DNA from 2 places in the Labilibaculum antarcticum genome. Region 2 is predicted to be linked to the other one. Evidence: riboswitches for the same ligand, from Rfam matches in the RefSeq annotation. Region 2 holds a riboswitch; the other holds the start of a gene.
The links. Region 2 has a riboswitch for thiamine pyrophosphate ahead of ALGA_RS19285 (sulfide-dependent adenosine diphosphate thiazole synthase). Riboswitches for the same ligand answer to the same signal wherever they lie in the genome.

Region 1 (4,436 bases), 2.2 Mb from region 2:
ATTCCTGCTTGTGGAAAATACCCGTCCATTTTATAACGTGTCCCTCCGGTATTGTAACTATAGACCCATGCATTCGACTCATACTCTTCATCAAATAAGTTATTTACCTGAAGATGCACTCTCATACTCTTAAATAAATTACTCTTTATATCGTACGATAAATTCAGATTTGACACAAAATAAGAATCCAATTTTCTGTCATTGCTCGAAGAGTTATCAATGAACTGCTCATCAACAAACTGAGAAGATAACTGGGCAGTGAAACCTGATTTTTGATAAGTAAACATCGAATTTGCTGTCACTTCAGGAGAAAAAGCCAGATTTGTAGTTCCTAAATCTGTTGCAATCTGACCTCCATTATCCCAATCATCAACATATTCTGTAAAATTCTTAATCTCATTTTTACTTAAAGTGATATTTCCACTCCAGTCAAACTCTTTAGAAATTTTAACCCCTCCACTAAGTTCGGCTCCCATTCTGTAACTATCAGCAACATTCACCATTATAGCACTTCCAACATCATTAATTTGTCCGGTAAGTACCAATTGGTCCTTATAGTCCATGAAGTAAAGGTTTGTCTCGAAAAAGGCTTTTGAGCTAGTAAATTTGTAACCCATTTCATAATCGAATAACCGTTCACTTGTTGGTGTCTTACCTTGCTCAGCATCAGTATAATTACTTCTGTTTGGCTCTCTGTTTGCAATTGCAAGAGAAGCAAAGAATCTGTTATTATTATTCAACTGGAGATTTAAGCCCAATTTCGGATTAAAAAACACAAAATCATGTTGCTGGGTCAAATCACGAAAGTCATCATCAATCCCTTCAATTTTGTAATCTATACCTCGTACCTGCATATCGGCGTAAAGATTAAATTGTTCAGAAATTGCAATGTTGGCTTTTAAATAAGTATTGTAATCTGTTTTGGTTCCTGTACTTGCATAATACTCCTGATCAAGAAAAGCATCACCGGCATTTTTCATCCAACGAATTCTTCCGTAATGATCCCCTTCATATTTGTTTAAGGCACCCCCCCAAACCAAATCAACATTGGAGAACGAATGACTCAAAGAAAAAACAGCTCCGTAAAAATCATTATTCAACCATTTTCTTCTGATCACATCTGTTTTGGTGATGCTCTCACTTCCAATTACGATCGGATCCAAACCATATTTGCTCAATTTATCGTTTGGTTTAAATTGTTCATAGTATCCTTCGCCATGGGTGTAGTGCAAACCAATATTCAGTTTCGTATTTTCTGATAACAAATGAGTTAAGAATAATTGCGAATGTTTTTGCCAGTAGTTATCGGTTTCATTCTTGTAGGTATACAGATTGTAGGTTCTGCTATCCGAAGCTTTCATAAAATCAACAGCTTCCTGACTTATCAGCCAGTTATCGGCATATTCCTGCATTCCAGCCTCATCATTATTTAATCTCACACTAGGAACACCATTCCAGGCCTGATAAGTTTGCTCTTTCCCCGTAAAAAAATTGGCTTTAATACTTGTTTTTTCACCATAGTATCCTCCTGATAGGAAAATAGACTGCAAATCAGATGTTGCTCTGTCAATGTAGCCATCAGAGGTGATTTTAGACAAACGAGCATCGAAGGAAAATCCATTCTTTCCAAGTCCGGTTCCCACTTTAACAGTGTTTTTAAAAGTGTTGAATGATCCTGCTGAGCTCGCGATTTCAGCGTATGCTTCAGTAGCTACTTTTGAAGTTTGAAGATTTATTGTTGCTCCAAAAGCTGCAGCTCCGTTGGTAGATGTTCCAACTCCCCGCTGAATTTGAATATCTTCTACCGAAGAAGCAAAATCGGGCATATTCACCCAATAGACACCATGAGATTCGGAATCATTCAAAGGAATACCATCAATGGTAACATTAATTCGATTCGCATCGGTTCCTCTTACTCTAAATCCAGTATAACCAACACCAGAACCTGCATCGGAAGTAGTTACAAATGAAGGCGTAGACGACAAAATCATAGGAATATCCTGTCCTAAATTACGCGCAACAATATCTTCTTTTTTTACATTAGTTAATGCCACTGGGGTTTTTCTATCGGCACGTGTTGCCGCAACCAGTACTTCATCAGCCATAATGGCAGATGCCTCCAAGCTAAAGTCAATCTTTTTCGACTTTACCAATTTCACTTCTTTTTGATTTGTTTGATACCCCAAAAATGAAACCACTAAACTGTAATTTCCTTCCTTTAAATTCTGAAACTTGTAATTGCCATTCGAATTGGCAACAGTACCTAAATAAGTTCCTTTCACTGCAATTGTAGCACCCGGAAGTGCTTTTCCAGCTTTATCGGTAATTGTGCCATTTACGGCCAATTGAGAAAATCCGATAAAACATACAAATTGCAATACAATTAACAGTGTTGATCTGCGCAAAACACAGTTCATCTTTCTTGTAAACATTGTTTATAAGTTAAAACGTTAATAAAATATTGCAATGAGGTTGTAATAAGATCAGGGGCGAAAAGTTAATTCGCAATTTTTCCCTACGCCGGCATTATCCGGATCAGGTTAAAGGGTATGATCTCAGCCTGTAATTTAAGGCACCCCACTGTGATTTTGGGTCAAAGATAATCTGAAATTGTTCAAAAGCAAAAAAGTCGGCAAAATGCCGACTTTAAACTAAACCTAAACTTTCACTTTTCTAATCCTATTTAATTGATTCAGGTGCATTAACACCTAAAACATCTTTTATCGCCTTCACAAAAGTTTCTTTTGGTAAAGCTCCTTTTGCCATTGTTGGCTTTCCTTTTGCAGGGATAAAAAGAAAACTTGGAATACTTTTAATGCCAAATGCACCTGAAACTAATGGAGATTTATCTGTATCAACTTTATAAATCTGAATGTCATCTCCATATTCTTTTTGAAGTTCCTCCAATACCGGAGCAACTCGTTTACAAGGTCCACACCATGTTGCATAAAAATCTACGATTACAGGTTTATCACCTTTAAAAGCCCATTCCTTACCATTTTCAAAATCAAACACTTTTTCTTTAAAACTATTATCATCCAAGTGAATGACTTCATTTGTAGCTTGGGAAAATCCACTTAGACTCAGCATTGTTACAAACAGCACAAAAAATATCTTTTTCATCTTCATTTCTTTATAGAGGCATACTATTAAGAAAAAACCCCTCGTTCAACTTCCTTTTCATTATTACTATTTACAAAAATGATCTTTTTTTTTAAAGCATCATTATTTCCCCTGAGCTTTAACAAAACTTTAAGCATTCAAATAAATAGCAAGTAGAATTTGAATTATTTGTTTACTCCAAGTACCTCAGAAAATGCCTGCTTAAATGATTCCTTCGACATCGCACCTTGTGACATTTGTGGTTGACCGTCTTTAGGAATAAATAACAATGATGGAATACTTTGAATTCCAAACATTGAAGCCAATTCCCGTTCTTTTTCAGTATCAATCTTATAAATATCTATATTGTCGCCATACTCTTCTTTTAATTCCTCCAAAATAGGAGCGACAGTTTTACATGGACCGCACCAATCGGCATAAAAATCAACCACACATGGTCGTTCACCTGCAAATTTCCAATCTTTATTTTGTTCGAAATCAAATACCTTAGCTTTAAATGTCGCTACCGTTAAATGTTCTACCATAACTTTCAATATTAAAATAATACAATCATTAATATATACAAATATATACATTTATCCCTGCAATTTATATGCCAAATTCAAAATATTCTTGTTTTTATAGATTCCATCTAAATAATTGTAATTTTGTCAGTGAAAAATCTCAGAATTTGAGAATGAATAATCCTAAGAAGCAGGATTAGCAAAAACTATTTGAAAAAAAGAACAGTGAAAGAACATTTAAAACACCCTATATTTTCTATAATCTCCAAAATTGTTACTCAAGAAAATCTTGAGTGTTATGTAATTGGTGGTTTTGTAAGAGATTTATTTTTACAACGAGGATCAAAAGACATTGATATTGTTGTTGTTGGCAGTGGAATTGAACTTGCCAAAAAAGTAGCAAAAGAAGCCCGTGTATCAAAAGTTTCTGTTTTTAAGAACTTTGGAACAGCAATGCTTAAGTATAAAGATCTGGAGATAGAGTTTGTTGGTGCCAGAAAAGAATCTTACGACAGAGGTTCACGAAACCCTATCGTTGAAGATGGAACCCTTGAAGATGATCAGAAAAGAAGAGATTTTACAATGAATGCTCTGGCTCTAAGTCTACACAAAGATAACTTCGGGGAATTATTGGATCCATTTAATGGAGTTGTTGATCTAAATCAAAAGATCATTAAAACACCCATGGAACCATTGATAACATTCTCTGATGATCCGTTGCGAATGATGAGAGCAATTCGTTTTGCGACTCAGCTTAAATTTACCATATCAGAAGAAACTCTTGAGGCAATCCGTACCAATAAAGATCGC
Region 2 (4,436 bases):
CATTAACTTCATATTGGCTTCAATCTGATCCAAAGGCATGTGACCAGGCCCTTCTACCATCACCTGAACGCCTTTGTCTCTGGCACGATCAACCAATTCCCCTAAAACCAACAACTCGGCAACTTGTGCACGATCGGTAGCATCAGCACCTGCTCCCGGACGCAAACCATCGCCTAAACTAATGGTAACATCGTATTGTTTGCAGATATCCAAAATTCGATCGTATTGTTCATACAATGGATTTTCCTTGCCGTTTTCTTTCATCCATCGTTTCAGTAAAGCGCCTCCACGGCTTACAATCCCGCATACTCGTGAATCATTCTCGAGAAAAGAAAGAGATACTTTGGTGACTCCACAGTGCAAAGTCATAAAATCGACACCCATTTTTGCCTGAATTTCAATTTCACGAAACAAATCTTCCGGATCGAGCTCTTTAATCTCTTTTCCTTCGGCCAGCAAGCGTGTAGCAACACCATAAATAGGCACTGTGCCAACCATTACTGATGATTCCTGAATAATTCGTTGCAGAATGATGTGCAAATCGCCACCCGTTGACAAATCCATAATCGCATCAGCACCATAGTGAATGGCCACTTTCATTTTTTCCAATTCCTCATCAAAATGGCAATGCTTTTCGGATGTTCCCATGTTTGCATTTACCTTAGTTCGCAAACCATTACCAATTGCAATAACCGGAAAGTCATGATTTTTGTTTTTAGGAATTACAATTCGACCTAATGCAATCTCGTTTCGCAACCATTCAACTTCAACTTTTTCGTTTTTTGCAACGATATGCATTTCGGCTGTGATAATGCCTTCTTTGGCTTTTTCTATTTGTGTATTCATTATTTCTTGTTTATTAAATTAGTATACTCCAGAACTCTTTCATCAAACTGATCGGTTTGCATAAAATGTCGCACCATGGCCATATTTTTAGCTCCTGCACTGAGAATAGTCTGTATATTTTCGGGGAAAATCCCACCTATGGCAACCACAGGAACTGCAGCAATATCAAGCACCTGCTTTAGTTGATCAATACCAACGGGTTGATCGGGTTTTATTTTTGCATTGGTAGGATATATGGGACCAAAACCTATGTAATCAGGCCTCTGAACCAGAGCTTCCTGCACTTGTTGTATGGAATGAGTTGACAAACCGATTTTCATCTCTCCAACGATATTCCGAGCTTCTTCAATGCTCATATCATCTTGTCCGAGATGTAAAAAATCAGCTTCGCAAATTGCTGCAATATCTGCACGATCATTCATCACAAAACGGGTATCACTCCCTATGGTAATGGCTCTAATTTCCTTTCCAATCCTTATTAATTCCTTATCGGATATCAATTTTTCGCGTAACTGTAACATCTTTACTCCTCGCTCAACACACGATTCGGCAATGGAACGGTATGACGTTTGAGCTTTCGTAATGATGATGTATAAACCAAAGTCTTCCATCCTATTTACTCAGATTTTCAGCAATTAAACCCGCTAATTTTTCACCGGACAAAAGCATTCCCCCAAAAATAGGTCCCATTCGAAATCCGCCACTCACACCATTCGATGCCATGCCGGACACATATAGTCCAGGATAAATTTCCTTGGTGTTCTCAACAGTAGTGCGCTCCGCTTCATCAATGGATAAAGAACACTCACCCATCACCTTACCTGTTTTTGTGTTTAGCTTCACATTATTTTTACGTTCCAATGTTCGTGCAATATCACAATCGTGACCCGTGCCATCCACAACCGCTTTTGCCATGATTACCAAAGGATCTACATGCAATCCTTCCCGGCGAACCGGAGACCAGTTTAAAACAACACCGCATACTCTGTCGTTTTGAAAAACCACATCTTCGATAACTGAACAATTGAAGATTTTTACGCCTGCCTGAGTAGCATGATAAATTAATGCAGAGGTTGCATGTACTGAATCAAGTGTATAATAGTCATCCTGATAGTGTTGGTAGGAAACTCCTAATTCATTCAAAATATGCAATGCATCTTTCTGAACCATTATTTCATTAAACATCATAGCACCACCCCACATGCCGCCACCTGGAGCCAGTTTGCTTTCATACAAAGCAACTTTAAAGCCTTTCTTGGCGAGATAATAGGATGCCACCAATCCAGAAGGTCCACCTCCTACAATTGCTACATCAACCGATAAATTTTCTTTGAGTTTTTTAAAATAGGAATCGACGATTCCTGCAGATACAATTTGCTCCATTTTACTGTTTATTAAGTGAATAATAGTAATAAACAGGGGCAGCCCTACTCCAAAAAAGTAGACTTTTCTTTACTTTCCTACGCAGGCATTATCCTGATCAGGTAAAGGGTATGTTCTCAGCCTTAAAGTTAGGCACCCCTAGTTTATATAAATGCAAATGTAAAATAAAAAACCAGAATTGACACTTCCCCATTGAATCTTTTATGGATTAATTCTCTGGAAAAATTACCTTTGCCTACAAACAATAAGCTTGCAAACAATGTTAGATTTTAAGATAGAGGAAGATAAATGTATTGAATGCGGTCTTTGTGCTCAAGATTGTCCGGTTGGGATTATAGAATTGAATCCAAAGCCTGTAATCCGAAGAGAAAAGGAGAAGAATTGCTTGAAATGCCAACATTGTTTAGCCATTTGTCCTACGGGGGCACTTTCAATATTGGGAAAAAAACCTGAAGACAGTGTTTCGGTAAGTGATGAAATGCCAAAGCCGGAAACAATCAGCAGATTGATAAAAACCAGACGTTCAATCCGGAAATACAAAAAGGAAAATGTAGACAAGGAATTAATTCAGGAGCTGATTGAAACGGCGGCACATGCACCAACAGGACACAATGACAATGCTGTTTTGATATCATTAATTGATAATAAAGAGGATTTAGATTTGTTTCGATCAAAAGTTTACGACTCACTAAAAAATGCCAGAGAGACCGGCACACTTGAGAAGCGATTTCAATTCCTGCTTTCCTATCAGAAATTATGGAAAACCAAAGGTGTGGATGTGATATTTAGGGATGCACCACACATGATTATTGCTTCAGCCCCATCCATTGATGCTTCGCCAATGGCTGATTGCTTAATTACACTGAGTTATTTTGAACTGATAGCTAATTCGCATGGAATTGGTACACTTTGGAACGGAATGATAAAATGGGCCATTGATGATATCGATCCTGAATTACGCACATTAATTGGCATACCAAAGGATCATACAATTGGCTATGTGATGATATTTGGTAAATCGGCAGTGAAATATGCCCGAGGCATTCAATCGGAAGGTTTAAAAGTGAATCGCATAAAACTGGAATAAAAAGAACTCTGTTTATCACATCAGATTCCTACAATAGATTCATTCTATTAACATTTTATTAAAACAATAGTATTCAGGTCCTGCTTATTTTGCACTTTCAATTGGTGTGCATAATTCAATTTATCACGAATCTGAAATCATAAAAAAAAAATCTCACAAAATGAAACGTCCATGCAAAAGTGATTTTAACACACAAAGGGATGATTATTCCAGCATGGTAAGTTCCATATGGCAAAAACATAAAATTATAAACATATGAAAGTAGTCGCATTTAATGGAAGTCCGAAAAAAGAAGGAAACACTTACCATGCCCTTAAATTGGTAACTGAGCAATTGGAAATGCAAGGTATTGAAACAGAGATCGTGCATGTTGGAAACAAAGGAGTAAAAGGTTGTACCGCTTGTGGTCAATGCGCTAAAAATAAAGATGAAAAATGTGTGCTAAAAGGAGATGATCTAAACATTTGGATTCAGAAAATGAAAGAAGCCGATGGCATTTTGCTTGGCTCACCTGTTCATTTTGCATCCTTGGGAGCAAATATGAAATCGTTTTTAGACCGGGCATTCTATGTGAGTGGTGCAAATGGGAACTTGTTTCGCCACAAAGTTGGTGCTTCGGTTGTGGCAGTTCGTCGTTCGGGAGGATTACCAACTTTTAACGAATTGAACAATTACATCACCTATGCAGAAATGATGGTTCCGACCTCAAATTATTGGAATGTGATTCACGGAACTACTCCAGGTGAAGCATTACAAGATGAAGAAGGCGTTCAAATTATGAGAGTTTTAGGGAAAAACATGGCTTACCTATTGCAATTAATTGATCAGGGAAAAGACAAGGTAGAAGCTCCGGTACAGGAGAAGAAAATATACACCAACTTTATTCGATAATTCGAGCCACTAGCATAAGCCTTTGATATATAAACTGCCAACTTTACCGATTGGCAGTTTTTTTTTGATTTAATCCCCAATGAACTTTAATGAATTTTAACTCTTATGTAATGAGCTATCAATCAACATATAACACATCAATGTAACCAAGGATCATTCATGTAAGATATTGTTTGCGTCGTTAAATCAAACTAAAATTGTATAGAATTTAAAAGCATAACTATAAAAG

Region 1: another riboswitch for thiamine pyrophosphate. It lies ahead of ALGA_RS04895 (TonB-dependent receptor); the one in region 2 lies ahead of ALGA_RS19285 (sulfide-dependent adenosine diphosphate thiazole synthase).

The regions. Positions count from the first base shown of each region.
Region 1 is NZ_AP018042.1:1,321,396-1,325,831, forward strand. It holds gene ALGA_RS04895 (TonB-dependent receptor) at 1-2,432, opposite strand, end outside; TPP riboswitch at 2,494-2,590, opposite strand; gene trxA (thioredoxin) at 2,680-3,123, opposite strand; gene trxA (thioredoxin) at 3,288-3,647, opposite strand; gene ALGA_RS04910 (CCA tRNA nucleotidyltransferase) at 3,837-4,436, shown strand, end outside.
Region 2 is NZ_AP018042.1:4,816,353-4,820,788, reverse strand. It holds gene thiC (phosphomethylpyrimidine synthase ThiC) at 1-846, opposite strand, end outside; gene thiE (thiamine phosphate synthase) at 846-1,457, opposite strand; gene ALGA_RS19285 (sulfide-dependent adenosine diphosphate thiazole synthase) at 1,459-2,229, opposite strand; TPP riboswitch at 2,287-2,379, opposite strand; gene ALGA_RS19280 (nitroreductase family protein) at 2,489-3,316, shown strand; gene ALGA_RS19275 (flavodoxin family protein) at 3,572-4,207, shown strand.